Regions from separate parts of the Alcanivorax sp. VBW004 genome, predicted to be linked through region 2. Evidence: predicted binding sites of a transcription regulator. Region 2 holds the regulator's gene; the other holds the start of a gene.
What was found. Region 2 encodes sigma-54, which starts transcription at its own class of promoters, with help from an activator protein. Its sites were predicted from a motif close to TGGCACNNNNNTTGCTNT; they were not measured.

Region 1: a site for sigma-54 is predicted at 4,074-4,091, ahead of nirB (nitrite reductase large subunit NirB). Genes of this name have one in related genera too.

What each region holds. Positions count from the first base shown of each region.
Region 1 is NZ_WNHC01000001.1:2,507,233-2,522,634, reverse strand. Features, by position in the region: gene F1529_RS11445 (NAD(P)/FAD-dependent oxidoreductase) at 1-1,130, opposite strand, end outside; gene nirD (nitrite reductase small subunit NirD) at 1,156-1,500, opposite strand; gene nirB (nitrite reductase large subunit NirB) at 1,504-4,035, opposite strand; gene F1529_RS11430 (NarK family nitrate/nitrite MFS transporter) at 4,359-5,831, shown strand; gene F1529_RS11425 (NarK family nitrate/nitrite MFS transporter) at 6,106-7,575, shown strand; gene F1529_RS11420 (bifunctional protein-serine/threonine kinase/phosphatase) at 7,672-9,378, shown strand; gene F1529_RS11415 (DUF1285 domain-containing protein) at 9,446-10,000, opposite strand; gene F1529_RS11410 (TetR/AcrR family transcriptional regulator) at 9,997-10,632, opposite strand; gene F1529_RS11405 (aminotransferase class V-fold PLP-dependent enzyme) at 10,849-11,982, shown strand; gene F1529_RS11400 (hypothetical protein) at 12,031-12,873, shown strand; gene F1529_RS11395 (trypsin-like serine protease) at 12,838-14,490, opposite strand; gene F1529_RS11390 (DNA recombination protein RmuC) at 14,750-15,402, opposite strand, start outside.
Region 2 is NZ_WNHC01000001.1:1,687,746-1,703,147, forward strand. Features, by position in the region: gene tldD (metalloprotease TldD) at 1-225, shown strand, start outside; gene F1529_RS07795 (Crp/Fnr family transcriptional regulator) at 225-686, shown strand; gene F1529_RS07800 (C13 family peptidase) at 703-2,211, shown strand; gene yjgA (ribosome biogenesis factor YjgA) at 2,237-2,776, opposite strand; gene pmbA (metalloprotease PmbA) at 2,812-4,167, shown strand; gene F1529_RS07815 (BPSS1780 family membrane protein) at 4,225-4,971, shown strand; gene mgtE (magnesium transporter) at 5,407-6,771, opposite strand; gene F1529_RS07825 (HPr family phosphocarrier protein) at 6,876-7,145, opposite strand; gene rapZ (RNase adapter RapZ) at 7,209-8,069, opposite strand; gene ptsN (PTS IIA-like nitrogen regulatory protein PtsN) at 8,176-8,649, opposite strand; gene hpf (ribosome hibernation-promoting factor, HPF/YfiA family) at 8,665-8,964, opposite strand; gene F1529_RS07845 (RNA polymerase factor sigma-54) at 9,004-10,467, opposite strand; gene lptB (LPS export ABC transporter ATP-binding protein) at 10,707-11,432, opposite strand; gene lptA (lipopolysaccharide transport periplasmic protein LptA) at 11,429-12,034, opposite strand; gene lptC (LPS export ABC transporter periplasmic protein LptC) at 12,009-12,566, opposite strand; gene F1529_RS07865 (HAD family hydrolase) at 12,563-13,066, opposite strand; gene F1529_RS07870 (KpsF/GutQ family sugar-phosphate isomerase) at 13,067-14,035, opposite strand; gene F1529_RS07875 (phospholipid-binding protein MlaC) at 14,243-14,899, shown strand; gene F1529_RS07880 (BolA family protein) at 15,027-15,281, shown strand; gene murA (UDP-N-acetylglucosamine 1-carboxyvinyltransferase) at 15,337-15,402, shown strand, end outside.

The DNA.
Region 1 (15,402 bases), 820 kb from region 2:
AACGGGGCGTCAGACACATCGCCGTACAACACCATGCCAACCACACGGTTATCGCGAATCTGTACACGCCGGTAGCTGCCGGGCAGATTCAGCTGCAGGGTTTCTCCCTGGTCTTTTCCCTTGTCCCGGTTACCGAGAAAATCGCCACAGGACACCAGATCGATACCGGAAATTTTTAATCGTGTGGCGGAATCCGCGTACAGATAACGGCGATGGCCCAGCTCGGCCAGGTGGCTGGCACAGACCGCCGCTTGCTCGTACAGCGGCGCCACCAGGCCGAAGGTGCGCTCGCGGTGTTCCACACACTCACCAATGGCATAGATGGCCGGATCAAAGGTCTGCAGGGTGTCGTCTACCCGCACTCCCTGATTCACGGTCAGCCCGGCACTGGCGGCCAGCTCGGCTCGCGGCACAATGCCCACCGCCTGCACCACATAATCCGCCGGCAACCGCTGACCATCGGCAAGGTGAACGGCCGCAACCGCGCCCTGGCCGTTGTCTTCGATGGACTGGGTACGCGCCTGCATGACGAACTTCAGCCCGCGGGCCTCCAGGTCCTGTTGCAGGCGGTGCCCTGCGCTTTCATCCAGCTGCTGGTTGAGAAGATGGCCGCGACTGTGGACCAGAGTCACGTCGTGCCCCTGCTTCACCAGCGCATCAGCGGCTTCTAGCCCCAAAAAACCGCCGCCCACGACCACCACCCGGGCAGCCGAAAGCGACAACAACCGTCGCACGTCGTAGAGATCCCGAAAACTGACAACGCCATCCAGGGTGACGCCTTCCACCGGCAATTGACGCGGCGCGGCTCCCGTGGCCAGCAACAGCCGGTCATAATCGAGCAGGTGCCCGGCGGCGGTTTCCACCTGCCGCCGGCGGCGATGAATGGCCACCACCGGGGTGCCGGTAATCAAGCGAATATTGCGATCCCGATACCACTGGTGGGGATGAGTGGTAATGGTTTTCTCATCGGTGCCACCACCCAACAGCGGCGACAACATGACGCGGTTATAGCCGGCGAAGGGCTCATCCCCCACCACCGTGATCTGATACAGATCCGGTGCCAGGCGGGTCAGCTCTTCCAGCAGACGGCAAGCCGCCATGCCATTACCCACTACAACCAGTCGTTTCATGCGCGCATCGCCCTGTCGATTTGTTTCAGGCCGGGGTGGCCAGTTCGATCACATCACCTTGCACACGCACCGGGTACACGGTCAGCTTGACGCTGTCGTCTTCGATGCATTGCCCGGTTTCCAGATCAAAGTGCTGCTTGTACAGCGGTGAGGCGACAACACGCTTGTCACCCAATGAGCCCAGCAGCCCCCGGCTGAGCACGTTGGCATGGCTAAACGGGTCCATGTTGTCCAACGCATAGAAATTGCCATCACGGGTGCGGAACAATGCCGCCTGCCCAGAGGGCAGACGCACGCCCACTCCAGTGCCCGGCAACACGTCGTCAACGCTGCAGATTGCTTTCCATTCCACGGTCACTGCGCTGTTCATGGCTTACGCCTCCTCGACCAGTTCGATGCGTTCATGCTCGTAGGCGGGACGACGCTGGCCGCGCTCACGCACGTAGGCCAGGTTGTCATCCGCTTCGGCGGTCTCATTGATGAAGTGGTTAAAGCGTTTCACCGCTTCCGGATCCTCGATGGTGGACTTCCACTCGCACTGATAGGTCTCGATCACGTGCTGCATCTGCGCTTCGAGTTCGTCGCCCATGCCCAGGGAGTCGTTCAGGATCACGTCTTTCAGGTAGTCCAGTCCGCCTTCCAGGTTTTCCAGCCAGACGCTGGTGCGCTGCAGGCGGTCCGCCGTTTTGATGTAGAACATCAGGAAACGGTCGATGGTCTTGATCAGCTGCTCATCGGTGAGATCCGACGCGAACAGATCCGCATGGCGCGGACGCATGCCGCCGTTACCACACACATACAGGTTCCAGCCTTTCTCGGTAGCGATCACGCCCACGTCTTTGCTTTGCGCTTCGGCACACTCTCGGGTACAACCACTCACCGCCATCTTGATCTTGTGCGGGCTGCGCAAGCCTTTATAGCGATCCTCTACCTGGATGGCGGTGCCCACGGAGTCTTTCACCCCGTAGCGACACCAGGTGGAGCCCACACAGGATTTCACCGTGCGCAGGGATTTACCGTAGGCGTGCCCGGTTTCAAAACCGGCATCCACCAGGATTTTCCAGATTTCCGGCAACTGCTCGACACGGGCACCGAACAAGTCCACCCGCTGACCGCCGGTGATCTTGGTATAAAGATCGTATTGCTTGGCCACTTCCCCCAGCACGATCAGTTTGTCCGGGGTAATTTCACCGCCGGCCACACGGGGCACGATGGAATAGGTGCCGTCGCGCTGCATGTTGCCCAGGAAGTAGTCGTTGGTGTCCTGCAGCCCGGCATGGGGTTTGTTGAGCACCCAGTCGTTCCAGCAGGAAGCCAGCACATTGGCCACGGTCGGCTTACAGATGTCACAGCCGTCACCGCTACCGTGTTTTTCCAGCAGCTCGTCAAAGGTGGTGATCTGCCCGACGCGTACCAGGTGATAGATTTCCTGACGGGAATACGCGAAGTGTTCGCAAATGTGGTTGTTCACTTCCACACCGCGTTTTTCCAGCTCGCTGTCCAGCACCTGCTTCACCAGCGCGGAACAACCGCCACAGGTAGCCGATGCCTTGGTGCAGGCTTTCAGGTCGCCCACGGTCTGGGCGCCAGCGTCGATGGCGGCACACAAATCGCCTTTGGAAACGTTATTACAGGAACAGATCTGCGCTGTGTCAGGCAGCGCATCGGCGCCCAGCAGCGGCGCACCATCAGACATGGGCGCCACCAACGCAGACGGGTCACCGGGCAGGTCCATTTCGTTTAGGCAAAGCTGCAACAGGTTGCCGTAATCTGCGGCATCCCCTACCAGCACAGCGCCCAGCAGTTTCTTGCCACACTCACTGATTACCGCTTTCTTATAGACACCGGCGGTCTGGTCCATGAACACGGTGCTGCGACAACCGGGCGTGTTGCCGTGGGCATCACCAATGGACGCCACGTCCACGCCCATCAGTTTCAGCTTGGTGCTCATGTCCGCACCGGCAAATTGCTGTTCGGCTTTGCCCATCAGGTGTTCAGCAGCCACTTCGGCCATCTGGTAACCCGGCGCCACCAGACCAAAGATGCGACCTTCCCACAACGCCACTTCGCCAATGGCATAGATGTGCTCATCGGAGGTGACACAATGGTTGTTGACCACGATGCCGCCGCGTTCGCCAATGGCCAGCTCGCAGGCCCGGCCCAGTTCGTCCTGGGGACGAATGCCCGCAGAGAAGACAATCACATCGGTTTCCAGATGCTTGTCGTCACCGAAATTCATGCGGTGTGTGCAGTGTTCACCATCCACGATGTCCTGGGTGCCGGTGCTGGTGTGTACGGTGACACCCAGTTCCTGAATCTTGTCTTTCAGCAAACCGCCACCAAAATCATCCACCTGCACGGCCATCAGGCGCGGGGCGAATTCCACCACGTGGGTCTCCAGGCCCAGATCGTGAAGCGCCTTGGCCGCTTCCAGGCCCAGCAGGCCGCCACCGACAACCGTGCCCACCTTGCCGGTTTTACTGGCGGCAATCATGGCATCCAGGTCGTCGATGGTGCGGTACACAAAGCAGTTATCGCGATCATTACCGGGGATCGGCGGCACGAACGGATAGGAACCGGTGGCCAGAACCACCTTGTCATAAGGCAGGGTCTCACCGGTGTTGGTGGTGACCGTTTTAGCGGCCCGATCAATCGCGTCCACCTTGGTATTCAGTTTCAGCGTAATGTCGTGCTCTTCAAAAAAGCCTTCCGGCACCAGCGACAGGTCGTCGGCGGTCTTGCCGGAAAAGTAGCTGGTCAGCCCTACGCGGTCATAGGCCGGCAGCGGCTCGGCACACAGTACCGTAATATCAAAGTGCTCCCGGCCACCCTGGGCCACCAGAGACTCCAGATAACGTTGTCCGACCATCCCGTGGCCGATCAGAAGAAGTTGTTGCTTTGCCATAAGGCTCACCCTCGCGGTGCGTAACTGACACCCGCACTACAGCAATCCCTATGCCAACTTTATAACTCTATGTAATTTATGGATTTATTCTCTTTTTTTCCGAATAACCACAAAAAACCTGCTTTCTTTTAATGCGCCAGTGCACGAGATGAATGCACTTTTATGTGCACCGATATGAACCACAATCGCGCTCTCCCTTTGCGCACAGCCGGTGCATTTCCCTCGCAACAACACCGCTTACCCAAGACAAATCAAACAGTTAACTGGCTGGCACAGGAGTTGCTCGCAACCCCCACCGTTAATCGCCCATGCATGGAGTAGTCATGAGCGCAGATAGACTCAATCTTCTGAATTTTTCATTGCCACGAATCCGCCTTCTCCATTTAAGTTGGGTGGCGTTCTTTATCAGTTTCGCCCTGTGGTTTTCCCACGCCCCCTTAATGGGGCACCTGCGCGACGTCTTCGACCTGACCGGCGAACAGGTTAAGGCACTACTGATTCTGAACGTGGCCCTGACGATTCCGGCACGCGTGGTGATTGGTTCCCTGGTGGACCGGTTTGGCCCGCGGCGGGTTTTCTCCACCCTGCTAATGAGTGCGGCTCTGCCCTGTTGGGCTTTTGCCTTGTCCAACAGCTTTGAGCAGCTGGCGATCAGCCGCTTGCTACTGGGTTTTGTGGGCGCCAGTTTCGTGGTCGGCATTCGCCTGATCAGTGAATGGTTTCCCGCCCGGGAGGTGGGCCTGGCTGAAGGTATTTATGCCGGCTGGGGGAACTTCGGTGCCTTTGCCTCTTACGTCACACTTCCCTCTCTGGCCCTGTTTTTTGGTGGCGAAGACGGTTGGCGCTGGGCGGTGGCCAGCACCGGCTTTATGTCCTTCCTGTACGGGCTGTTCTTTATGTGGCGCGCGCGCAATACCCCCGCCGGCGCTTCCTATTTCAAACCGAAAAAAGCCAGTGCGCTGGAAGTCAGCAACCGGCGTGACCTGTTCTTCTATATTGGCGCCAGCCTGCCGTTGTACATCGCGTTGTACATTATTGTGTGGCGGCTGGGCCCGGCAGGATTCCGCTTGTACGACAACAACACCCAGGCCATTTTCATCGTCGCTGTCAGTTTGCTGGCCGCCATTCAGTTATCACAGATATGGCAGGTCAATCGCGAACGCTGGCAGCAAAGCGCCCCGGAACAAGACAGCTATCCCTTCAAGCAGGTGGCCATTCTCAACCTGTCCTACTTCATTACGTTCGGCTCGGAACTGGCAGTGAATTCCATGCTGCCGTTGTTCTTCCTCGACACGTTCAGCGAAGTCACTCCGGTTACCGCCGGCTTGCTGGCGTCCGCCTTTGCCTTCACCAATTTAGTGGCGCGCCCCGGTGGCGGCTGGCTTTCTGACCGCATTGGCCGCAAGAAATCCCTGACTATTCTGTTTTGCGGTTTGTTGATGGGTTTTGTGCTGCTCAGCCAGATCAACAGCGGCTGGCCTGTGCTGCTCGCCATGGCGGCCACCATGGTCTGCTCCTGCTTTATTCAGGGCGGCGGCGGTGCCATTTTCGCCACTGTGCCGCTGATCAAACGCCGCCTTACCGGGCAAATCTCCGGCATGGTCGGCGCCTACGGCAACGCCGGCGCCGTGGTCTTTCTCACCGCCCTGACGTTTGTGGATGCCAGTACCTTCTTCCTGGTAATCGCCGCCTGTGCCACCGCCGTACTGGTTGCCGTCCAGTTTCTGGACGAACCCAAGGGACACATTGCAGAGGTGGATGAAGATGGCCGCGTTCAGCTAATCGAAGTGAGCTGAATGGCCCCACATGCGCGCGCTTCATCGCGCCTCTCATCCATCATCCACCCACAGGACCGGGGCTCTATCCCGGTTCTGTGGGTGGGGGGCAATGCCCCAATCACGAACACTTTTCGTGCACCACCCTACAGCTTGTCGTTTCACCAACAGGCACCCTGCTTGCTGAAAACGCACAAGAAAACAAAATTAATTCATTAAAATCATAACGTTACAAACTGGCACGCAGATTGCTTTATCCACACTTGTCATCAATGCTTCCGTGTATGGAGATACCATGAGCGCCGACAAGCTGAACCTGCTGAATTTTTCCGCGCCACGCATCCGGCTGTTGCACCTGAGCTGGCTCGCTTTCTTTATTACCTTTGTCGTGTGGTTCTCCCACGCGCCCTTAATGGGCCACCTGCGCGAAGCCTTCGATCTAAGTGCAGAACAGATCAAGGCGCTGTTGATTCTTAACGTGGCATTGACGATTCCTGCCCGCGTCGTGATTGGTTCGCTGGTGGATCGCTTTGGCCCACGGCGGGTGTTCGGCCTGTTGCTGATACTCGCCGCGTTTCCCTGCTGGGCCTTTGCCCTGTCGACCAGCTTCGAGCAACTGGCGGTCACCCGCCTGCTGATGGGTTTTGTGGGGGCTGGCTTCGTGGTCGGCATCCGCCTGATCAGTGAATGGTTTCCGGCCCGGGAAGTGGGCCTGGCCGAAGGGATCTATGGCGGCTGGGGCAACTTCGGCTCTGCCGCTGCGGCCATTACGCTTCCTACCGTGGCGCTGCTGTTCGGCGGGGACAATGGCTGGCGCTGGGCAATTGCCAGCACCGGTGCACTGGCGATGGCTTACGGTGTTTTCTTCCTGTGGCGGGCTCGCAACACCCCGGCGGGCGCCTCCTATTTCAAACCCAAAAAAGCCAGTGCACTGGAAGTCAGCAGCCGCAAGGACCTGTTTTTCTACCTGCTGATGAGCCTGCCGCTGTATATCGCGCTGCTGGTGATTGTATGGCGCCTGGGCCCCAGTAATCTGGATCTGTTCGGTACCACCACGCAAATCATGCTGGCTGCGCTGATCGTCAGCCTGGCGGTCGTGCAGCTGGGGCAGGCCTGGCGCGTTAACCATGAACGCCTGAAAACCGGCGTCGAGGAACACGACCGCTACAGCTTCAAGCAAGTGGCCATTCTTGATCTGGCCTACATGGTGACCTTTGGTTCAGAACTGGCCGTGGTCTCCATGCTGCCGCTGTTCTTCACCGACACCTTCAGCCTGTCTGCAGTGACCGCCGGCCTGCTCGCGTCTGGCTACGCCTTTATGAACCTGGTCGCACGACCGGGTGGCGGCTGGGTCTCTGACAAGTTTGGCCGCAAGAAATCCCTGGCGATCATGCTGTGTGGCCTGATGGTGGGCTACGGAATGATGAGCCAGATTGCTGGCAGCTGGCCCATCGCGCTGGCCGTGATCGCCACCATGTGCTGCTCGTTCTTCGTGCAGGCCGGTGAAGGCGCCGTGTTTGCCACCGTGCCTCTGATCAAACGCCGCCTCACCGGACAGATTGCCGGCATGGTCGGCGCCTACGGCAATGCCGGTGCGGTGATCTTCCTGACCGTGCTCACGTTCGTCGATCCATCCACGTTCTTCCTGGTGATTGCCGCCAGCGCGGCAGTGTCTCTGGCTGCGGTTCAGTTCCTGGACGAACCCAAGGGTCACATTGCGGAAATTGATGACGACGGCAATGTTCAGCTGATTGAGGTGGGATAACGTTTTCCCTCCGAAGTAGCTACCAGGCCGGCAGGGATGCCGGCCCACTCCATAGATAAACAAGAACCGCTCGTTAACGGCACAGGAGCCACCACGATGGATGCGTCCACCGCCCCGGCAAACATGGCAGCCCCCCCGGTCGAACCGGATCTGCACCCACGGGTGCGTATCGGCCAATTCAGTGACAGCGGCCCCAAGCTGCATAATCAGGACGCCCTGGCCATGCAGATACCGGAAGGCTCGCTGATGCGCACCAAGGGCATTGTGGCGGCACTGGCCGATGGCCTGTCCAGTGCGGGCGCGGCCCGGGAAGCGGCGGAATCCTGTGTGCTCGGTTTTATCAGCGATTACTACGCCACCCCGGCACTATGGAGCGTGCCCCGCTCTGCCCAGCGGGTGCTGGAAGCCCTGAACCGCTGGCTCTGCCGACAAACCCTGGCCGGGGAAAGTCATCTGTGCACACTGTCCCTGTTGATTTTGCGTTCACGCACCGCCCACATCTTTCAGGTGGGCGACTCCCGTGTCTGGCGCCTGCGCAACAACAAGCTGGAATGCCTGACCCGGGATCACAGCCGCATGATCGGCGAGAATCGACAGGTACTGACCCGCGTTATGGGCGGTGACACACGTCTGGATGTGGATTACAGCAACAGCGATCTGCAAGTGGGCGATGTCTATCTGCTAACCAGCGATGGCGTGCACGGCTTTCTCACTCGCTCACGCATGCAGGGTATTTTGCGTGGCGCCAACCAGCCGGAACTGGCGGCGCAAACCCTTGTGGAAGCGGCGCTGGCCAACGGCAGTGATGACAACCTCAGCTGCCAGGTACTGCACGTGGAAGGCTTGCCCGATGCCAGTGCCGATGAAACCCTGAAACAGCGTGGCAACCTGCCGCTTCCCCCGCCACTGTCTGCCGGTATCCGTATCGACGGCTTTACCGTGAAACGGGAGCTCTATGCCAGTGTGCGCAGCCACTTGTATCTGGTGGAAGACAACGACGGCAAACAATCGGTATTGAAAACGCCATCGGTGAATCTGGAAGATGACCGCGATGCCCTGGAGCGTTTCGTCATGGAAGGTTGGGTGGGTAATCGGTTACGCAACCCGCATTTACTCCATGCTCTGCCCGTGCCCGACAACCCCTCGTGTTTGTACCAGCACCTGGAATTTATCGACGGTGTGACCTTGAAGCAGTGGTTAAAGGAACACCCGGATGCACCGGTTGAAGAAAAACTGTATCTGGCCGATCAATTACTCAATGGCGTGCGGGCCCTGCACCGTGCCGATGTGATTCACGGGGACCTGAAACCGGACAACATCATGGTGGATACCGAGGGGCTGGTCCGCATCGTGGATTTTGGCAGCTGCCATTGCCGCGGCATGGAACAGCACACCGCCAGCATTCCGTTAGGGACCCGGCACTACAGTGCGCCGGAACTGGTGGAAGGCGAAGCGCCCAGTGAGCAGAGCGACCTGTTCTCCACCGCCGTCATTATTCATGAAATGCTCACCGGCGCCCTGCCCTGGCAAGGCCGTTATGAAAAATCGGTGCACCGTCCGCTTCCTCCCCTGCAAGGCCACAATGCGTTTATTCCGCTCTGGATCAACAACGTCTTGCAGTTAGCCCTGCAACGGCAACCGAAATTGCGGTTTACCGATGCGGCAGAATTTCGCGACGCACTGCGCCGCCCGGTACGCAGCAATAAACCGGTAGCGGACAGTAATATTTGGCAATTACGGATGTGGAAAGGCGCGGTGGTGGTCTTGGCCGTGTTGCTGCTTATCAGCGTTACGCTACGCTGACGCAACCAGAAAAGGCCAAGCACTTGTCGGGTTAGGCACCCGACAAGTGCTATAAGAAAGTCAGCGGTTAGTCCGCCAGACTACCAAGAGAGAACGTTTCGCCGTTGCTATGCACTTGCAGGGTATCACCCTGCTGCTCGGCCCAATCGACCAGCTGGTAAAACGCCGAGCGCCCGATCAGCGCATTGAGATTATCTCGCACACACAGGTACGGGGAAGGCTCGCCGGTTTCGCTGTCAGTGTTCACCCAGAGGGGATGGCCTGCGCCGGCAACCACATGGCTGCCCACATTGGTGGTAAATATCAGTTTCGTGGTTCCGCCTTCTTCCACCTGCTGTACTTCCGTGGCCACAAAGGGCGCATCGTCCACCTGAATGCGCAGTTTCTCCACGGGTGTAATCAGGAAATAGTCATCGTTTTCGCGCAACAGAATGGTGGAAAACAACGCCACCATTCTTTCCCGTTCAATGGGCGACTCTTGATAAAACCAGGTGCCGTCGCGGGCAATGCGCATATCAATATCCGCATGGCGTTCCGGTTTCCACTGATGCACCGGCGGCAGGCCGGTTTCATCGCCGGCGGCTTTTTCCAGTAGTGCCAGCAGTTCATCGGCCTGTTTCATCGTGGCCCCCGCTGGCCCTTGTTCCCCATGCGAATACCGATTTCGATCAGGAAATCCAGAAAGTCATCCTTGTCGTCGATTTGCTTCTGGTAAAACGGCGATTCCATCAACGCCACGGCGCCGTGGGCAAATGCCCAAGCGGAGCAGATGTGATACATCGGCGGCACGTCTTCCAGTGACCCTTCTTCCATGCGGGCTTTCACGATATCCGTGAGCCGCGCAAAATTGGCCTCACGGATGCTGTGCAGCTTGGCCACCAGTTCAGGCAGGGCATGGTCCTTGATGACCTTGTTTTCCAGCCGATCAAACAACTGATAGCGCTTGGGATCGGAAATCCGGAAACGGAAATATTCCCGCGCCAAGCGTTCCTTGTTATCCGCATCGGAAATTTGCTGGAACACGCCGGCCAGGTCTTCCTCATAGCGCAGCATCAGCAGCAGGTAGATTTCGTTCTTGGTTTCGAAATGCTTGTAGATAGTACCTTTGCCAATACCCACCCGGTCCGCAATCATTTCCACGGTTACCCGGTCTTCGCCTTCTTCCAGAAAAAGGGCCAGAGCCGCATCGAGAATCTCACGCTCGCGCTGACGAAACTCCTGAGCCTTGCGTGTGGCTTTTTCCAGATCACCCATCTATTTCTCCTTGCGCCCGGGTATGCGGGCCTAAAGCCGACTGAACAGTCGCAATTCTAACGCATTCCCTTTTTATACGCATATCGGATAGCAAACCGCGGCATTTCCGGCAGCGTCTCGCCAATACCTGTTCATGGAAACCTAGGGCCGGTTAGCATAGCGTCATGGTTTTCCGCCACGCATTCCGCTCAACCCAGCGCACGGAGGCAACACAACATGGCCAACTCTGACGGGAGCCCCCCGGACCTCGCCACCGAATTTGCCCAGCAGGACGGCCTGCTTTACCTCAACCATGCGGCCGTCGCCCCCTGGCCCCAACGTACCCAGGACGCGGTAACCGAGTTCGCCCGCCAGAACGTATTTATTGGCGCGCGGGATTATCCACACTGGTTGAAAGTCGAGCAGCAGCTGCGTGAGCGTCTGGCCTGGTTGGTGGGAGGCGTCAGCAGCGAGGAAATCGCCTTGCTCAAGAACACTTCCGAAGGTCTGTCTGTCATTGCCCAGGGCCTGGAGTGGCAGGCTGGTGATCAGATTATCATCAGTGATCAGGAATTCCCGTCCAACCGCATTCCCTGGCAAGCCCTGGCCAAGCAGGGCGTGGAAGTGATCGAGGTCAATCTGGAGGGCGACAACCCGGAGCAGGATGTCATTGACGCCATGGGGCCACGCACCCGCCTAGTGTCTCTCTCCGCTGTCCAGTACGGCACGGGGCTGCTAATGGACATGGCCCCCATCGGCGCCGCCTGCCGTGCCCAGGGCACACTCTTCTGTGTGGACGCCATCCAGATTCTCGGCGCGCTGCCGTTCTCTGCAGAGCAGGTAAACGCAGATTTTGTGGTGGCCGACGGCCACAAATGGATGCTCGGCCCGGAAGGGCTTGCCCTGTTCTATTGCCGCCGCGCGGTGCAGGATCAATTGATTCTGCGTCAGCATGGCTGGCATATGGTGGCCGATCCGGGCAATTACACCCGCAAGGACTGGCAGCCCGCGGCCACCGCCAAACGCTTTGAATGCGGGAGCCCGAACATGCTCGGCGCCCATGCCCTGAATGCCTCCCTGTCACTGCTGCAGGACACGGGCATGGACGCCGTGGCCGATGCCCTGCAACAACGGGTGCAACGGCTGATCGAAGGGCTGAACGACAAAGGCGCCATCCTACTCAGTGCCCCGGCCCCGCAACGGCGGGCAGGGATTGTCACGTTCCGCCTGCCCGAAGAAGTCCCGGGCGACACCTTCCAGCGCCTGAAAAAAGGCGGCGTAGTGTGCGCAGAACGCGGCGGTGGCGTGCGCTTTTCGCCACACTTCTACACTGCCGATTCGGTCATCGACCAGGCTTTGGAGCTGCTGTAAGCTCCTGAACCTCATACGCGCCTCGTTATGGATACCGGAGCCTCACAGATGAACCGACAGCTGGCCTTCTATCAATGGATTTGCCGCCGTTTGCAGCGGGATGAGCAGTTCAGCGGCCAGCCCAGTGCAGACCTGGAAAGCCTGCGCACGGTGCTGAAATCCTGTGACGTGCTGTTGGTAGCTGGGCACAGCAGCGTAGACCGCACCTTCAAGGTCATCGGCGATAGCCGCTACGCCCGCGCGGTGCTTTATATTGGCCGCCTGCACGACGTGGCCGACCCGGCCCTGCGCGCCCTGTTGGCGGACTACACCCCCTGCGAACCGGATACCCAGCTGGTGATCGATGCCCGCCTGGAACGGGGGCTGATTGTGGAACCGCTGTCCGCGCTGGAAGGTCGCCAGATTCGCGTCTGCCGGGCACAGGGGCTGAGCGACAATGAAGCCCAGGATGTTCTCCGCTACGCCATCAGCCGGATTGGCGCCGGGGGCGCCCAGTCCTGGGGCGCACTGGCCATGATGACCCTGCTTCCCTGGCGCTGGCTGCCCCTGCGCTGGCGCACCGGCCTGTTCCGACGCTGGGCCGGTGAATTGATCAAGGCGCTTAGTGGCACCGTCGTCGCCGATGCCTTCAGCTTTGTGCAATTCCCGGTAATGCCGCTGGTGAAGGAAAGCGAACCCGCCGCCCGCTTGCTCCGGCTGCAACCCAGAGCCATTACTGCTGCGGACTTCGACCACTCGCCCTACTTCGAGATTATCAAGGCGCCCTTCCAGCTGGATGCCATCCCCAAGGGGATTGATGCCCTGCCCTGGAAGGGCAATCAGGGTGCGCTGGCGCCGGAACGTCAGCGCCACCTGTCACTGGTGGAGCCGCCGAACGGACACCACGGCTAGCAGCGCCAGCAGCCACCAGGACAAACTGCCCCCGCCACCGCCGCCATCACTCCCGCCACTGGCAGTACCGCCAGTGGACGCACTGTTGCGCGCCTGGGCCGGATGGGTGCTCGCCGAGCTATCATTCGCCGGGTAATCCCCGTTATCGGTCCACACCTGTACAACCAGGCTGTCGTCACCCTGACCATCCAGAATCAGTTGCTGGGACGCCACCTCACCGGGCGACATATCGCCAAGCCCGCATTGCACCAGGCCGCCCCCGGCACAGTTCTCAGGCAGTGACACCGGGCTCCACCCGGACGGCAAGGTAAAGCCGACCCGCACCCGCGCCGCCGCTTGGTGAGTCGCCGCATTGGTCACCTGGGCGTTGACCCGCACCAGGTCATCATTGCCCCGCTGCGTGGTCAGGCTGAGCACCACATCCGGCTCATTGCTGAATACCAGCTTGAAACTCTCCCCCAGGCTGGCGAAATAATCGTGGGACACACTGCTGATCGGCTCGACGCGAACTTCATCCACCCAGCGGCCACTGGCACTGAGGCCAACGCTATAAGTCGAGGTCTCCTGCCCCAGCGCCAAGTCCGCACTGCCACGGCAGTCTGTATAGCCACTGTTCTTCACACAGGTCAGCCCGGGAACACGGACCGTAAGCCCGTTCTTGTGGGTGATTCGCAGGCCCACGTTATTGGCCCGGGTCTGCTGGCTGGTGTTGGCGATGGCGGTGCGCAACGTGGCGGAAGTCCCCGGGCTGCTATAGGTGTCAGCGGTGCTGCCGGTGAGCGCCAGATCCACCAGGCTGCCCGAGGTGGTTTGTTCCAACCAGGTCAGATAACGGTCCACACGGGTATAGACTGCAGGCACGCCGGCGGTGGCGCACTGTTCATGGCCGTAGCTGGTAATACCAACCAGCCATTGCTGCCCCGGCTCGCCATACACCAAAGGCCCGCCGCTATCACCACGACAGGAATCCTGGGCGACACCCTGGGGATTCATTTCACCCGCACAGATCTGGTTACCGCTCAGGTTGCTCCACTGGCTGGCGCAATAGCCGCTGGACACATAATCCACACGGGCTTCGCGCAGGGAGTCGGACAGGCCATTGCCGCTGGGAGACGTGGACCCCCAGCCCATTATCAGCAGGGCCTCGTCGCTGCTGCCCCGGGTCAGCGCAGACACGGTCTGCGCTTTGGCCAGATCCAGTGGCCTGGCAGTACTGTCCGAGGCCAATTGCAACAGCGCCAGATCGTTGTGGAAAGTGACAGCACGATAACCCGGGTGTACCCGCACCGAAGAGACCGCCAGGCGTTCCGCCGGGTTGGCCGCCGTCCGATCCAGGCTCCCCAGGGCCACAAACAGTTGCCCCGCCTGCAAGGTGGTACCACTGGAGGTCACCACGCAGTGCGCCGCCGTCAGCACCCAGCCGGGTGCGATCAGGGTGCCACCACAGAGTGTGGCGCCATAGGCAGGATTTCCGGATCGACTGATTTCCACTTCGGCCATCCACGGCCGGATTGTTGCTACGTCCTGTCCCCCGATGATCCGAGGTTGAGCGTCAAGCGCCGATACCGTTTGAGCCAGACCCATCCCCAGCATCAGGGCGAACATCAAACGATACATAAGATTACCTTTCGTTAGCATTACGTTACGGAGCGCATACTAACTAAGGTTTTCGGCGTAATCCTGTGACCCAGTTCTGATATTACAATGGTGGCACATTCGTACCTGAAGATGCTGAAAAATGACCACCAAGTTCAGTCATTTTTCGCCAACTTTTGCCACTTTTAGCGACAGAATTCATCAAATTGCAAGCAATTACACTGCATCAAAACCCTCTAAAATTTACTGCTTATTACGGTAAACATTTTACGTTTTGATGTTACTCTTTCGTCCCTGACTGATCCGTCACTGTTGCCCCGTCATCATGTTCATCGCCAGGTTCCGGTAACGCCCTGCGCGCTTTTGCACCCAGATCTTTCAGTTGCTGGGCCTGACGGTAGAGGTTGCCGCGGCCGCTGCTGAGGCGTTTGAAGGTGGTGTCCCATGCCACCTGGGCCTTGCCAATTTTGTCTCCCAGGTCGTCCATGGACTCCCCGATCAGTGACACCTGATCGCAGATTTTCCCCGCACGATCGGCAATATCCAGGGCATTGCGGTTCTGATATTCATAGCGCCAGATATTCTGGATCGTGCGCAGGGTCACCAACAGCGTAGTCGGGCTAACCAGCACAATGTTGCGGGCAAAGGCATCCGTATAGAGGCTGGAATCCTGCTCCATGGCTACCATGAAGGCGCCTTCGATAGGAATAAAGAGCAGCACAAAATCCAGGCTGCGGATCCCTTCCAGGCCACTGTAATCCTTGGTATCCAGCCCCTTGATGTGGCTTCGCAGTGAGGTCAGGTGATCACGTAATGCCTGTTCGCGCTCCTCTGACGTAGACGCCGAAGACAGCCGCTCATAGGCAACCAGAGACACTTTCGCATCAATCACCACATCCTTGTTTTCCGGCAGGTGAACGATGGCATCGGGCA
Region 2 (15,402 bases):
AGCGAAGCGTACCTGGTGGAGAAGGGCAAGATTGTCTGTCCGGTAAAAGGTGCCACCCTGATTGGCAGCGGCGCGGAAGTCATGCGGGGCATTTCCATGGTGGGTAATGACCTGGCGCTGGATTCGGGCATCGGCGTGTGTGGCAAGGATGGCCAATCCGTGCCGGTGGGCGTGGGCCAGCCGACCCTGCGCGTGGATGCGCTCACCGTGGGAGGCACCGCCTGATGTCCCAGGTTCTGGATATTCTGTCGCGCATGCGCCTGTTTGCCGGCCTCAGTGATGAGGAGCTGGCGGTGCTGGAAAAGCTGGTGTTCGTGAACCGGGTGCCGGTGGGCGACGTGGTCTGCCGGGAAGGCGACCGCAGTGATTTTGTCTGCTTTGTGGTGCGCGGTTGCCTGGATATCGTCAAGGATAATGACGGCGGTGGCGAAGTCGTGATTGCGCATCTGCGCCCTGGTGATTCCATGGGCGAAATGGCGCTGGTGGACCACGAGCCCCGTTCGGCAACCGTGCGCGCGGCGGAAGACGCTACCCTGATTGTGCTGACCCGCAAGGGTATCGAGCAGTTGCGAAAACGCAGCCCCCATGCGGTGAGTCTGGTGATGGAAAATATCGCCCGCCTGTTATGCACTCACCTGCGCCGTACCTCGTCCCAGCTGGCTCAGTTCAAGCTGCCAGTGGGCTAATGAAAGCCTGTCGCTTATGAGAAACCTGTGTCTGTTGGTATTGCTGGGACTGCTGTCTGGCTGTGAGCCGGTGCAATTGCCGGCGGATGTGCGCATGCCTGATGGCGCCGTGTATGACGGCGACACAGAAGATAACCTGTTCCACGGTCAGGGTAGCCTGACCTGGCCGGACGGTCGGCATTACGAGGGAGAATTCCAGGAAGGCTTGATGACCGGTGAGGGGCGCCTGGAAGGCCGGGATGGTTGTGTGCAGGAAGGCCACTTTGTGAATGGCGTCCTCAATGGTGAAGGGAGTTATACCTGCCCGGATGCGTCCTATCAGGGGCAGTTCACCAATGGGGAGCTGACCAAAGGCTCGGTGGCGTATCTGGACGATAATTCCTATCAGGGGGAATTCCGTGATTTTCAACCGCACGGACAAGGGCTCTGGGTCACCGCATCAGCAGAACAGTTTGAAGGCACCTTTGCCGAGGGTTACATGGTGAAGGGAACTTACCGCAACGAGGAAGGTTACCACTATCAGGGCGAGTTCGATTTCTTCACCTTTGAAGGCAAAGGGGAGTTGACCCGTCCGGACGGCGTGGTGATCCGCGCCACGTTTGAAAACGGCCACGCGGAAGGCCCGGGGACGCGCACGCGGCCCCGTGATGAGGGCGAGCCCGTGGTGGAGAAGGGCTTTTTTGTACGGGGCGATTACTACCCCAGTGAAAAAGCCTGGCGGCAGCGCAAGCAGCAGCAGGCGGCGGCCATGGAAGCGCGGCTGTATACCGAATCCAGCCGATTACAGTCTGTCTTGTCCTCGTTGGCGCCCCAGCGACCCGGTGTGCGCGATGTCTATTTGCTGGTAGTCGGCGGTGATGGCACCGAAGCGGTGTTTGCCCGTGAGGTGGACTGGGTGGCGGAACGGTTGGGCTCGGTGTTTGATTTGAAGCGCCGCCATGTACGCCTGATCAATGGTGGCAGCGATGAGTTGCCGCTGGCCACCCGTACCAGCGTGCAGGAAAGTCTCAAGGCGCTGGATGCCTTGCTGGACCCTGAGGAAGATTTATTGCTGGTGCATTTTGTCAGCCATGGTTCTCCCGACGGTGATCTGCTGCTGGATGACAAAAGCCTGAAGCTCAACAACCTCACCGTGGCCGATGGCAAGCAATGGTTGAATGGATTGTCTGCCCGGCATCAGTGGGTGATTGTGTCGGCCTGTTATTCGGGCAAGTGGGTGGAAGGCCTGGCGACGCCGGAGCGAGTGGTGTTTTCCTCTGCGGCGGCAGATCGCACCTCGTTCGGTTGTGGCGATGATTCCGAACGGACCTGGTTCAGCAAGGCGTTGTACGGCGAGGCGATGGCCGCCGGGGTCAATGATCCGCAAGCCTGGTTCGACGCGGCGAATGAAAAAGTGGCGCTGATGGAAAAGGAACAGGGCATTGAAGGCGAGGCCCATTCGCAACCACAGAAATCCGTGGGCGGGCGTTTTTTACGCTGGTGGCAAGCGGATAAAGCCGCCCTGGTGGTTCCGGGGCGGCCTTGATATGGCTTTGGGCAACGCGCCGATGTCAGTACAGCGGTGCCGTCTTGTCCAGCTGGTTCAGGTAATTGATTAGCTTGCGGCGCTCGCGTTTGAATTTCTCCTTTTCCGCGGGGGGCGCGTCGGCGGGGTCTTTCACCCGGGCCTTCAGTGCATTGCGCGTCAGGTTGCGCAGCTGCTGGCGGTCACCGTGGGGAAAGAATTCCAGAATTTGTTGCACGGTGCTTTCCGCATCTTTGGGCTGTTCGCAGATTACAATCTGCTCCACCCAGTTGCTGAGACGCTGCTGGCGAAACGGATCATTGAGTTGCTCCAGCGCCTGAATGATCTGTTCGCTGTTGGTTTCGCGAATGAGCCGGCCGATGTATTGGGCATGGCGGCGGCGTGCCTCGTGGCTGGTGATGCGTGTGGCTTCAACCAGCGCGTATTGCAGATCGTCACGCAGGGGCAGGCGCTCGCGCTCCACCTGTTTCATGTCCATCAGTAACAGACCCAGCTCTTGCAAGGCATTGTCTTCGCGCTTTTGCTGGCCCTTGCTGGTGATCTGGTCGTCGCTATACTCGGTCATAACTGTTTAATACCCATCAATGGAACCGCTATTTTATGTCTGATTCCTCCCCAACGACAGCCGAACTCGACAATACGCAGTTACAACAGGCCAAAGATACGGCTGCCTGGCTGATAGAAGAGGCCAAACGGCAGGGCGCTGATGCGGCGGAAGTGGGAGTAAGCCTGTCCCAGGGCTATTCGGTCAACGTGCGGCAGGGCGAAGTGGAAACAGTGGAATTCCACCGTGACCGGGGTGTGTCGGTGACCGTGTACAAGGGGCAGCGTAAAGGCCACGCCAGTAGTTCCGATGATAACCGGGACAGTTTGCGGGCCACCCTGGCTGCTGCCACGGCTATTGCCGGTTACACCGAAGAAGACCGTTATGCGGGGCTGGCGCCAGCGGCTGATCTGGCAAAGGAAGTGACAGACCTGGATTTGTATCACCCCTGGGCCATGGATACCCAGGCTGCCATTGAGCAGGCATTGCGTTGTGAAACCGTGGCCCGTGACGATGCGCGCATCGTCAATTCCGAAGGTGCCTCCGTCAACAGCGGGGCCAGCCTGCGGGTGTATGCCACCTCGGAAGGGTTTTTGCACGGCTACCGTGGCACCCACCACAGCCGTGTGTGCAGTGTGGTGGCGGAAGATGAGGCCGGCATGCAGCGCGATTACTGGTATGACGGTGGGCGTGTGGGAGATCGTCTGGCGTCTGCCGAAGCCGTGGGGGAGCAAGCCCGTGAGCGCGCCCTGGCCCGGTTGGGTGCTGAGGTGCCGGAAACCGGTGAGCTGCCGGTGATCTTCGCCCCGGAAGTGGCGTCGGGTCTGTTGGGACATTTGGTTTCTGCGATCAGCGGCGGAGCACTGTATCGCCGTAGCTCTTTTCTGCAGGACTGCCTGGGCAAGGCGGTGTTACCGGCCGGGTTTCAGCTCACGGAAAATCCGCACCTGGCAGCGGGCAACGCGTCGGCGCCTTTCGATGGTGACGGCTTGCCCACCCGGGCTCAGGCGTTTGTGGAAGACGGTGTGCTGAAACAGTATGCGCTGGGCCTGTACGCCAGCCGGCGTTTGGAGATGGCGCCCACCGGCAATGGTGGCGGTGTTCGCAATGTGCGTATTACTGATACCGGTGATTCGCTGGCGGAGCTGATGGCCAAGGTGCCGAAGGGGATTCTGATCACTGAGGTCATGGGGCAGGGCATCAATTTGGTCACCGGAGATTACTCCCGGGGAGCAAGCGGTTTCTGGTTTGAGAACGGTGTCATACAAGGTGCCTTGCAAGAGTTTACTATTGCCGGTCACCTGGGGGAGATGCTGCTGGGGATTCAGGGTAGTGGCACGGATGTGGATTACCGCGGGAATATTGCCTGTGGGTCCCTGCTGTTGTCGCCCATTAAGATTGCCGGCCGGTAATGGCCTCCGGTGTGATTCGATTATTTTTTTGACTTGGGAAAGGGAAGGAACCAGCTAATGAGTGATATGAATCCGTATCAACAGCCGCAATCGGATGTGGCCAATGCGGCGCCAGCCAGCGCCAATGAGTTCACCATCATCGCGCCACGCAAAATTAGCGTGGGTGATGCCATGGGCTGGATTGGCAAAGGTCATGGCATGCTCAGCGGGCATTGGGGTGTGGTATTGGGCGCGCTGGTAGTGACTGTGCTGATCACTTCTGCCTTGCAGATCATTCCGCTTCTGGGTGCGATTGCCCAGATACTGCTGACACCGCTGCTGTACGCGGGCATTGTGAAAATCTTTCATCGTATCGATACGGAAAACCGTTCTGATTTCTCGGATCTGTTCGCCGGGTTTTCTGACCGTACCAGTCCACTGATCATGACCGCAGTGGCGCAGTTGGTGGTGCTGTTGGTGGCGGGCGTCGTATTGGGTGGCCTGTTTTTCCTGCTCGGCCGTGACGGCGGTACTGCGGCCATCGTGGTGCTTGGCCTGTTGGCCACGGTAGCCATGTTTGTCTTCATGTTCCTGTTTTACTTCGTCGTGCCGCTGATCTTTCTGGGGCAAAAAGGGGTGGTCGACGCCATGAAGCTGAGCCTGGATGCCTGCCTGAAAAATATTATTCCCTTCATCGTTTATACCCTGGTGATCTCCCTGATCCTGGTGGTAGCAGCGATTCCGCTCCTGTTGGGGTGGTTGTTCGTGATGCCGATTCTGGCCGGTGCGTACTACGTATCGTTCAAGCAGTTGTTTGTGGAATAAGCGCGACGGGCAATGATGCAGTGATAAAAAAAGGCGCCGGGTACGGCGCCTTTTTTTATGGTTCTTCGCGGACTGGAGTGAAGAACACGCTTCTCAACGTTTAATTGGGTTATCGCGAATGCCCGGCACGTTGCCAAACGCTTGACGCCGAATGCCTGACGTAAAACCCCTGGCCTGAGCGGCTGTCGTTATTGTGGGGATTTCAGGGCCATCATTAAGGTCGTGATCGGGTAATGCATTTTGCGCGGAGAGTATCGGGGCCAAGGTGTTCAGGTTTTGAATGCAAGCGTCCGTCGTCTGGCATCCGGCGTCCAGCGGCTGCCAAGGCGGGATAATGAGACAAGTTCTGAAGCCGGCTGATTACTCAATTCCGCGATGAACCTTTTTTATACCGCTCTGCGGCAGCAGCATGCTGCAAGTTATCACCATCGCGGCTCAGGTGAGGAGGTGTGCATACAGCACCGTGGCAAGGCCGAGGAAGGCAAAGAAGCCGACAATATCGGTAATGGTGGTCAGCACCACGGAGCCGGCCAGGGCCGGATCGATGCCGAGACGTTTCATGGTGATAGGTAGCAGAGCGCCGGCGCTGGCGGCCATCACCAGGTTGATCACCATGGCGGCGGCGATGACCAGTCCGAGGTTGGGGTCGTTGAACCACAGCCCGGCGGTAATGCCGATCACGGTTGCCCATAGCAAGCCATTGATTGCACCCACGGACAGTTCCTTGAACAGCAGGTAGCGGGTGTTGTTGGACTGGATCTGGCCCAGCGCCATGGCGCGGATCACCAAGGTCAGTGTCTGGCTGCCGGCGATACCGCCCATGCTGGCCACGATGGGCATCAGGATGGCCAGCGCCACGACTTTTTCCAGGGTGGCTTCAAACAGGCCGATGACGGCAGAGGCGGCGAGTGCAGTCAGCAGGTTGATGCCCAGCCACAGGGCCCGACGGCGAGCGGTTTGCCACACGGAGCCGAAGGTATCTTCGTCTTCATCCAGACCGGCCATGCTCATCAGTGAGTGATCCGCTTCTTCGCGGATTACGTCAACAACGTCATCAATGGTGATCCGGCCCACCAGCATGCCGTCCTCATCCACCACCGGGGCGGTTACCAAATCGTGGCGTTCGAAGATCTTTGCCACTTCGTGGGCGGGCAGGGTGGCAGTAATGGATTCCGTGTCGGTGATCATGGCTTCGCGCACGGTGGTGCCTGGGTCGCTGATCAGTACCTTGGTCAGTGGCAGCAGGCCGATGAACTGGTTTTTCCGGTTCACTACGGCCAGGTTATCCGTGGTGCGAGGAATTTCGCCGCGGCGACGCAGGTAGCGTTGAACAACTTCGAAGGTGATCTCCGGACGCACGGTGATCACGTCCGTGTTCATCAGGCCGCCGGCGGTGTCTTCCGGGTAGCTGAGCACATGCTCCAGCCGTTCGCGGTTCTGTTCGTCCAGGCTGGCCATCACCTGGGAGGTGACATGGTCCGGCAGCTCTTGCAGCAAATCCGCCAGGTCATCCGTGTCCAGTTCTTCGACCAGCGAGACCAGTTCGTCGGTGGACAGGTTACGCAGCAGTTCGACCCGGACCTCTTCGCCCAGGTATTGCAGGACTTCGGATTCCTGGTCTTTATGCAGCAACTGCCAGAGAATTTCCCGTTCCCGTGGCGGGGAGGATTCCAGTAAATGCGCCGCTTCCGCGCCGGGCAAATTGTTGATCAGCTGACGTACCTGGGTATAGGTACCGCTGGCCAGGGCGCGGTTAATGGCTTTTAAATGCTGTTGGCTACGGCTGCTATCAGCGGGCATGGCTCCTCCTTGCTGGAAGAGAGTTTACACGAGGCGGTGTGAAGGCCGAAGCGTCGCCGGTGGGATGGCGGTAAAGAGTGGTAAATTTCCCGGTGATTAGAAGGCTACTCGCCTTCGTCGAAACAGCGGGCGAACAGGTCTTCCAATTCGTCCATGGCGTGTTGTTCGTCTTCCCCTTCCACCTGAAAAGTGACGCTACTGCCTTTCGCTGCGCCAAGCATGAGCAGGCCCATGATGCTTTTTGCGTCGATGGTCTGGCTCTTGTGCAGGACCAGAATGCGGCTGTCGTAGCGGGAGGCCACGCTGACCACTTTGGCGGCCGCGCGGGCATGCAGGCCGAGTTTGTTGATTACGTCGAGCTTCTTTTCAATCATCGGGTGTCTTGTGGTCAGAAGTGATCTGAAAGGGAAAAGGCCGGGTGTCAGGTCATGGCCGCGTTATTGCTCTCTGGGCAGTTCCCGGTGGCGAACCTGAAGGGCAATGCCTTTGGCGCGCAGAGTCCATGCCAGCTGTTCGGTGATAAAGACTGAGCGATGGCGCCCGCCGGTACAGCCGATGGCGACTGTCACGTAGCTGCGATCGCTGTGGGCAAACGCCGGTAACCAGCGCGCCACGAAATCGCCGATGTCCTTGAGCATGTCGTGACTGGCCTGATGCTGGCTGAGGAAATCGATGATGCAGTCATCCTTGCCGGTAAAGGGGCGCAGGTCTGCATGCCAGTGCGGGTTGGGCAATACCCGTACGTCGAACACCAGGTCCGCGTCGGTGGGCAGGCCATTCTTGAAGCCGAAGGATTCCAGCTGTAGCGACAGGGCGGCTTCACGGCGAGCCACCCGTTCGCGCATCAGGTTGCGCAGGGTGTGCACGTCGTGGTTGCTACTGTCGATGACCAGATCGGCGCGCTGGCGGATGTTGGCCAGCAGTTCCCGTTCATGGCCGATGGCGTCGGCCAGTGAGCGCTCGCCGGTGCCCAGCGGGTGACGGCGACGGGTGGCGCTGAAGCGGGTCTGCAGGGTGTGGTCATCCGCGTCCAGGTAGATGATTTCACTGCCCACCTGTTGTTCGTTCAAGGCTTCAAGGATGTTGTCGAAAGCCAGTAGCTGGGCGGGGAGGTTGCGGGCATCAATGCCCACAGCGACCCGCTCAATCGGGGGCTCGCCCTCGCTGAGCTGTTTCGCCAGTGTCGGCAGCATGCCGGCGGGCAGGTTGTCGACACAATAAAATCCCTGGTCCTCCAGCGCTTGCAGCGCGGTGGTTTTCCCGGACCCGGAGCGGCCACTAATAATGGTGAGTTTCATGATTGCACCGCTGGCACGCCACACGTAGCACGCTGGCACGCAAGATCGATAGACAAGGGGGCGTTTGGGGCGTGTTGCATGATGCGTGAAAGCTTGTTGCGTTCCTTCATGATGCCAGTCGCAACTCCGCTTCGGACTCTACGGCCGTCTGATAGAGGTGTTGGTTATCGGTGCTGTGGCGCAGTTCCGCACGGTAGCTGTCGTCGTTGAACAGGGATGCCAGGTGGCTGAGTGTCTTGAGGTGCTGTTCCGGGTTGTCCTGGGGGACCAGCAATACAAACACCAAGTCCACGGGGTGCCCGTCAACGGCGTCGAAATCGATGGGGCTTTCCAGTTTCAACAACAGGCCTACTGCTTGCTGGCAATGTCCGAGCCGGCAGTGGGGAATGGCAATGCCTTCGCCAATGCCTGTGGAGCCCAGTTTTTCCCGGGCGACCAAAGCATCGAAGACCTCCTGTTCATTGAGGCTGTCACAGCTGGCCGCGGCCAGCTGTGCAACCTGATCCAGCAGTTGTTTCTTGCTGCTGGCCTGCACGCCATGATGGGTGCGGGCCAGAGTCAGTAGTTCGCGAACTCGCATAATTGTCGCTTTGGGTTAGTGACCGTGCTTGTGGCTGACGGCCTTTTCCTTGTGTTTGAGAATCTGGCGGTCCAGCTTGTCCGTCAGCTTATCGATCGCTGCATACATGTCTCCGGCCTCAGCGGTGGCGAAGACATCGGCCCCGGAAATATGGATTGTGGATTCAGCTTTATGGGTTTTCGGTTCCGGAGAGAGAATGACCTGGACGCTGGTGATTTGATCGAAGTGGCGCTCCAGGCGGGAGAACTTATCACCCACATAGGCACGCAAGGCATCGGTAATATCCAGGTGATGACCGCTGATATTAATTTGCATGGCTGGCTCCTTTACCTGTTTGGGATCCGTCCTGGCGCCCTACACCAAACGCTTGCGGGCGCTGGAAGACGGTATTCGCATCGCCTCTCTGTATTTGGCGACGGTCCGGCGCGCTACATTGATTCCCTGCTCATTCAGCAAGCTGGCCAGCTTGTTATCGCTGAGCGGCTTGCGGGGATTCTCGGCAGCGACCAGCTTCTTAATAATGGCACGAATAGCGGTGGAGGAACACTCACCGCCGCCGTCTGTTCCCACGTGACTGGAAAAGAAATATTTCAGCTCAAAGACACCGCGGGGTGTCATCATGTATTTCTGGTTGGTGACCCGACTGATGGTCGATTCGTGCATCTCAACGGCATCGGCAATATCCGCCAGAACCAGGGGTTTCATGGCCTCATCGCCATAATCGAAGAACCCTTGCTGCACATCGACAATGCGGGTGGCTACCTTGAGCAGGGTGTCGTGGCGGCTCTGCAGGCTCTTGATGAACCATTTGGCTTCCTGAACGCAATTGCGCAGATATTGGCCGTCTTCGCCGCTGGTGTTGCGGGCGATGTTGGCGTATTGCTGCTGCAGGTTGACCCGGGGGAGCACGTCGTCGTTGAGGCTGACCTGCCAGCGGCCCTTATGCTGACGGACGATCACGTCGGGAACGGCGTAGTCCACCTGGGGCTCGCCGATCTGCTCGCCGGGGGCCGGGTCCAGGGTGCGTAGCAGGGACAGGGCCTCCAGCAGGACGTCTTCGCTGGTCTGCAGGGTGCGACGCAGGGCGGCGTAGTCGTGTTTTTCCAGCAGGTCCAGGTGAGCCAGCAGGGCGCAGGCTTCGTCGCGCAGGGCGGTATCGGCGGGCAGTTGGCGCAGTTGTACGCCCAGACAGTCCGCCAGATCGATGCTGGCTACGCCGACGGGGTCGAACTGCTGCAGACGGTGCTGCACGGCAAGCACTTCGTCGCGCTCCAGTTCATCGCCTTCGGTGAGCAGCTCCGGCTGGGCGTTCACCATGTCGACGATGTCATCCAGGGGCACGGTGATGTAGCCGCGGTCGTCCAGGGATTCAATGATTGTCATGGCGATAATGCGGTCCACATCGCTCATGGGCGTCAGATTCAGCTGCCAGAGCAGGTGGTCCTGAAGATTGCCGGAGACCGCGTGGCGTTGCTGCCATTCGTCTGCATCGTCGGGGAGGGAGGCGGTGGCGCTGCTGGTCTGGCCGGAATAGACATCGTCCCACTCGGTTTCTGCGCCGGGTTCGTCCTGCACCAGTTCTTCCAGGGCGTCGTCACGCTCGGTGTCCAGCTCCTCGTCCTGACGTTCTTCGTCATGTTCGGGCAGGCTGTCGTCACCGAAATCGTCGGCCAGTTCCAGCAAGGGGTTGCTCTCCACGGCCTGCTGGATTTCCTGGCGCAGGTCCAGCGTGGACAGCTGCAAGAGGCGGATGGCCTGCTGCAGCTGCGGCGTCATGGTGAGCTGCTGGCCAATTTGTAGTTGTAGTGTGGGCTTCATACTGCTCGGTATTCTGCGGATCCCCAAAACACGAGAATACCAAGCTGATCACACAACAAGCAAGAATTGTGCCACTGGTCTTTGTGTGCTAGGTGAGTGACGTTGGCGGTTGATAGTGGGCCGTTGGTGGCGAGGCGAGCAGCAATGGGGGGGGCAGCAGGTAGCCGCGTCCAGGCATTGGGCGCGGCTACCTTGCTTTCAGGCCGGTCCGTGCTTTCACGGCGTCGCTGGCAGTCTGTTTAGAGCCTGAAGTCGGCGCCCAGGTACACATCCCGCACCTGCTGGTTGGCGAGGATGATGTCCGCATCGCCGGAGGCAATGATGTGGCCGGCGCTGACGATATAGGCGGTGTCGCAGATATCCAGCGTTTCACGCACATTGTGGTCAGTGATCAGGACGCCAATGCCGCGGTCTTTCAGGTGGCGGATAATACCCTTGATATCGTTCACCGAGATCGGATCCACCCCGGCGAAGGGTTCGTCCAGCAGGATAAAGTCCGGGTCGGTGGCCAGGCCGCGGGCAATCTCCGCTCGGCGCCGCTCGCCGCCGGACAGGCTCATCCCCAGCGAATCGCGAATGTGGCCGATGTGGAATTCCTTGAGCAGGCTCTCCATGCGCTCGTGGCGCTCTGCCTTGCTCAGCTCCTTGCGGGTTTCCAGAATCGCCATGATGTTCTCTTCCACCGTCAGGCGACGGAAGATGCTGGCCTCCTGGGGCAGGTAGCCAATCCCGCGCTGGGCGCGACCGTGCATGGGCAGGTGGGTGATGTCGCTGTCATTGATCTCAATGCGGCCGGCATCGGCTTCCACCAGCCCGACAATCATGTAGAAGCAGGTGGTCTTGCCGGCGCCGTTGGGGCCCAGCAGGCCGACAATCTGGCCGGCTTCCACGTCCAGGGAGACATCCTCGATGACCCGGCGGCCCTTGTAGCTTTTTGCCAGGTGGTGGGCGCGTAAGTGGCTCATGGTGTGCTGGGCTCCGCGTCGGGTGAGGCGGTGTCGTTACCGCCACCGGGGGTGTCGTTTGAGTTGCTGGTGTCTTCGTCGCCGGCAGCATCGTCGTCGGTGCGGGTGGCGTTGGTTTGATTCTCGGCCGGGATCACCAGGCGAACGCGCTGGTCGCCTTCACTACTGGCGTCCACACGTTTGGAGTCCAGGCTGTATTCCACCTTGGCGCCTTCAAATGTATTGCCCTGATGCTCGATGTAAGCGTCGCCGGTGAGGACCAGAGTGCGCGCGTTAATGTCGTATACCAGGTTTTCGGCGTGGGCATTCAGTCCCTCGCCTTCCTCCATGCGCACGGGGGAGCCGGTGGCTTCCACCCGGACCAGGTCGCCATTTTTGGTGAACAGGCGCATTTCGTCAGCAAACAGTTTGCGCTTGCCCTGAATCAGTTCCACGTTGCCCCGGTACAGGCCGCTGCCCGCATCCTGTTCGAAGCGGCCACTGTCTGCCGTGACCTGGATGGGGCCTTCCATGGGGGCGGCCTGAACGCCCAGGGGCAATGTCGCCAGCAATGCCAGTGCGGCGAGGCGGCGGGTGCTATGAAGCCGGTGCTTCAAACTCACTCTTTACTCCTTGTTTCAGGTTCAGAATGCCCTTGTCGAGATCGGCTTCCAGGGCGCCGGCACGAGTCTGGCCGGAGTCGAATGTCATTTCCACATCGCCGGGGGTGGTGGCGATATTGGTGTCGCTGTTGAAGCGCAGTTCGTCGGTGTCCAGGTTCACTTTCTGGGTGGGGTTGTCCACATTGACCTTGCCGAGAAAGGTGATCAGGTCGCCATTGTCTTCCACGGTGCCTTGCTCGCTGGTGATGGTCCAGCTGCCCTTGTCGTTCGCCATGACCAGCACCGGCGCTTCCATTTCGGTGAGGGGATTGTGGTCAAACTGCACCAGGTTGTCGGCGGTCAGGTGATATTGCAGGGTGCCGTCTTTTTCGCTGAAGGCGCGGGCGGTCACGTCGTCGGCAATAATGGCCGGCGCCATCATTACGGCGTTGTCCTGGCCGGGCAGGGTGCTGTCCCACTCGTGGAGCGTCATCAGCATGACCAGCCCCAGCATCAGAATGCCGGTGGCGCTGAGTAGTCCCTGTCGTTTCATGCCTGGCTCCGCAGGGCGAGAATGGCATCGCAGATTTCCCGTACTGCGCCTTCACCGCCGCGGCGTTCGGTAACGTGCTCGGCGGCGGTTTTGGCGCAGTCGTGGGCGTTGGCCGGGGCAAAACTGAGCCGGGCCCAGAGCAGGGCGCTCACATCGGGTTCGTCGTCACCGGCATAACCGGTTTCATGGGCGGCGATGCTCAGTGATTCAGCCAGTGCTTCCAGTGCCACCCCTTTGTCTTCGCGACCCTGAATCACGTGTTCAATGCCCAGGTCTGCCGCGCGTTTGGCCACCATGGGGGAGTTGCGCCCGGTGATGATGGCCAGGATCACGCCGCTGGCGGCCAGCTTTTTCAGGCCGTGGCCGTCCAGGGTGTTGAAGACTTTCAGTTCTTCGCCCTGGGGGCCGAACAGCAGGCGGCCGTCGGTCATTACGCCGTCCACGTCAAACGCCATCAGGCGCAGGTTCTGGGCATCAACGGAGGAAAATTGCATGGGCATTTATACCACTCCTGCGCGTAGCAGGTCCTGCATGTTGAAGGCGCCGAGGGGTTTGCCTGCATTATCGCAAACCATCAGGCCGTTGATTTTGCGGGTTTCCATGATCTGCAGCGCTTCTGCCGCCAGATGGCCCTGGGCGATGGTGATCGGGTCGGTGACCATGACCTCGGCAATGGTGGCTTTGCGGATATCAATGTCCCGGTCGAATATGCGGCGCAGATCCCCATCCGTAAAGATGCCGGCCAGGGTGCCGTCCTCGTGAGTGACGGCGGTCATGCCCAGGCCCTTATGGGTCATTTCCAGCAGGGCTTCGCTGAGCGACGTGTCCGCGCTGACCACGGGAAGCTGTTCGCCGGCGTGCATGATGTCATCCACTTTTAGCAGCAGGCGGCGGCCCAGGCTGCCACCGGGATGGCTGAGGGCAAAATCTTCCGGAGTGAAGCCGCGGGCTTCCAGCAGGGCGATGGCCAGGGCGTCGCCCATGGCCAGGGCGGCAGTAGTGGACGAGGTGGGCGCCAGGTTATGAGGGCAGGCCTCTTCCGCCACGGCCACGGTCAGGTGCACGTCGGAGAGTTGTGCCAGCGCGGATTGCGGCCGGCCGGTCATGCCGACCAGGCCAGTGCCCTTGCGTTTGATCACCGGGAGAATGGCCAGCACCTCGGCGGTTTCGCCGGAATTGGAGAGTGCCAGTACCACATCGTCCGGGGTAATCATGCCCAGGTCGCCATGGGAGGCTTCACCGGGATGCACAAAGAAAGAGGGGGTGCCGGTGCTGGCCAGGGTGGCCGCCAGTTTGCTGCCCACATGCCCGCTCTTGCCCATGCCGGTGACGATCACGCGGCCTTTGGCATTCAGCATCAGATCGCAGGCAGCAGAAAAGCTGGCGTCCAGGCTGTCTTTAAGGTTATCCACGGCCCGGGCTTCGATATCCAGTACCCGTTGACCGACGCTGATATGGTCGTGACTCATGCGTTCTCCTTGGCGTTGGCGGCGATTATACACCGGTTGCCCCCTTCACGTTGACCCGTAATCGGTAACCCGGCCTTCCGCGCGGGAACCGTATCGAACTTTGTGACTCCAATAAAACAACCAAGGTTCACGATGTTGCCGCTGTTGATGACTGGACAGGGGGTAAAGAACACCGTAAAACCGCCGGAGACTAACAGGGAGTAATCTATGCATTTGCAACGGTATATTCGAACGTGGCTGCACGCCGGCCTGGTGCTGCTGCTGGCAGGCATGGCCACATTGGCCCATGCCGAGAGTGACCCGCGCCAGGTGGTGTCGGACGCCGTGGAGCGCATGACATCCCGCATCGAGGCGGAACGCGAGGCGCTCAAGGCGGATCCGGACAAGGCCAAGGCGCTGGTCCGTGAAGAGCTGGCTGACCTGGTGGATTTCAAGCGCATCACTCGCATGGTCATGGGCGACTACTTTGGCCCGTCCAGCAAGGAGCAGAAATACCGTTTTCTGGATGTGTTCAAAAACAGCCTGATCAACACCTATGCCTCCGGCATTACCCTGTATGACGGCCAGAAGATCGAAACCCTGCCCATGCAGGACGGTGACCGTAAAGGCGACTATGCACGGGTGCGCATGGAGGTAAAAACCAACTCCGGGCAAGTGGTGCCGATCTACTACACCCTGTTCCTGCGTGATGATCAGTGGAAAGTGATCAATGTGTATGTGAATGGCCTGGATCTGCGCGATACCTTCAAGAGCCAGTTCGCCCAGGGGATGCAGCAGTACAACGATATCGACAAGGTGATCGACAACTGGTCTGCGGATGCCAAGATTGATGCCGGCATCGACGAGGCCAAACAGGGCGAGTGAACCCGCCTGCCGTGGTAAGGGGCAGCGTGCTCGCGTATTATTACGCCCTTGATGACGATTTGATGGAGCGGCTGCAGGCCGCTCCAGTGCTGTTTGGGCCTGACCAAGGCCCTGATGAGGAGCAAAGATGAATCCGGAAGAAGTTCAGGCATTGGTTGATGCCGGTTTTGACAATGCCGATGTGGCAGTGGAAGGCGGCGGTGACCGGTTCCAGATTCGTGTGGTGTCAGAGGCCTTTGCCGGCCTGATGCCGGTGAAACGCCAGCAGCTGGTGTATGCCACCATCGACGAGCAGATCAAAAGCAACACCATCCATGCCGTGCAGATTATTGCCTTTACTCCGGCGGAGTGGGAAAAAGCCCAGAATCAGGGCCTGTCCTGACCCCGGCCCCAGGCCGAAATCGGGTTGGAAGAACGCAACCATCTAGAGATTGTTCATGGATAAATTGATCATCACCGGCGGCCAGCGGCTGGACGGCGACATTCGTATTTCCGGGGCCAAG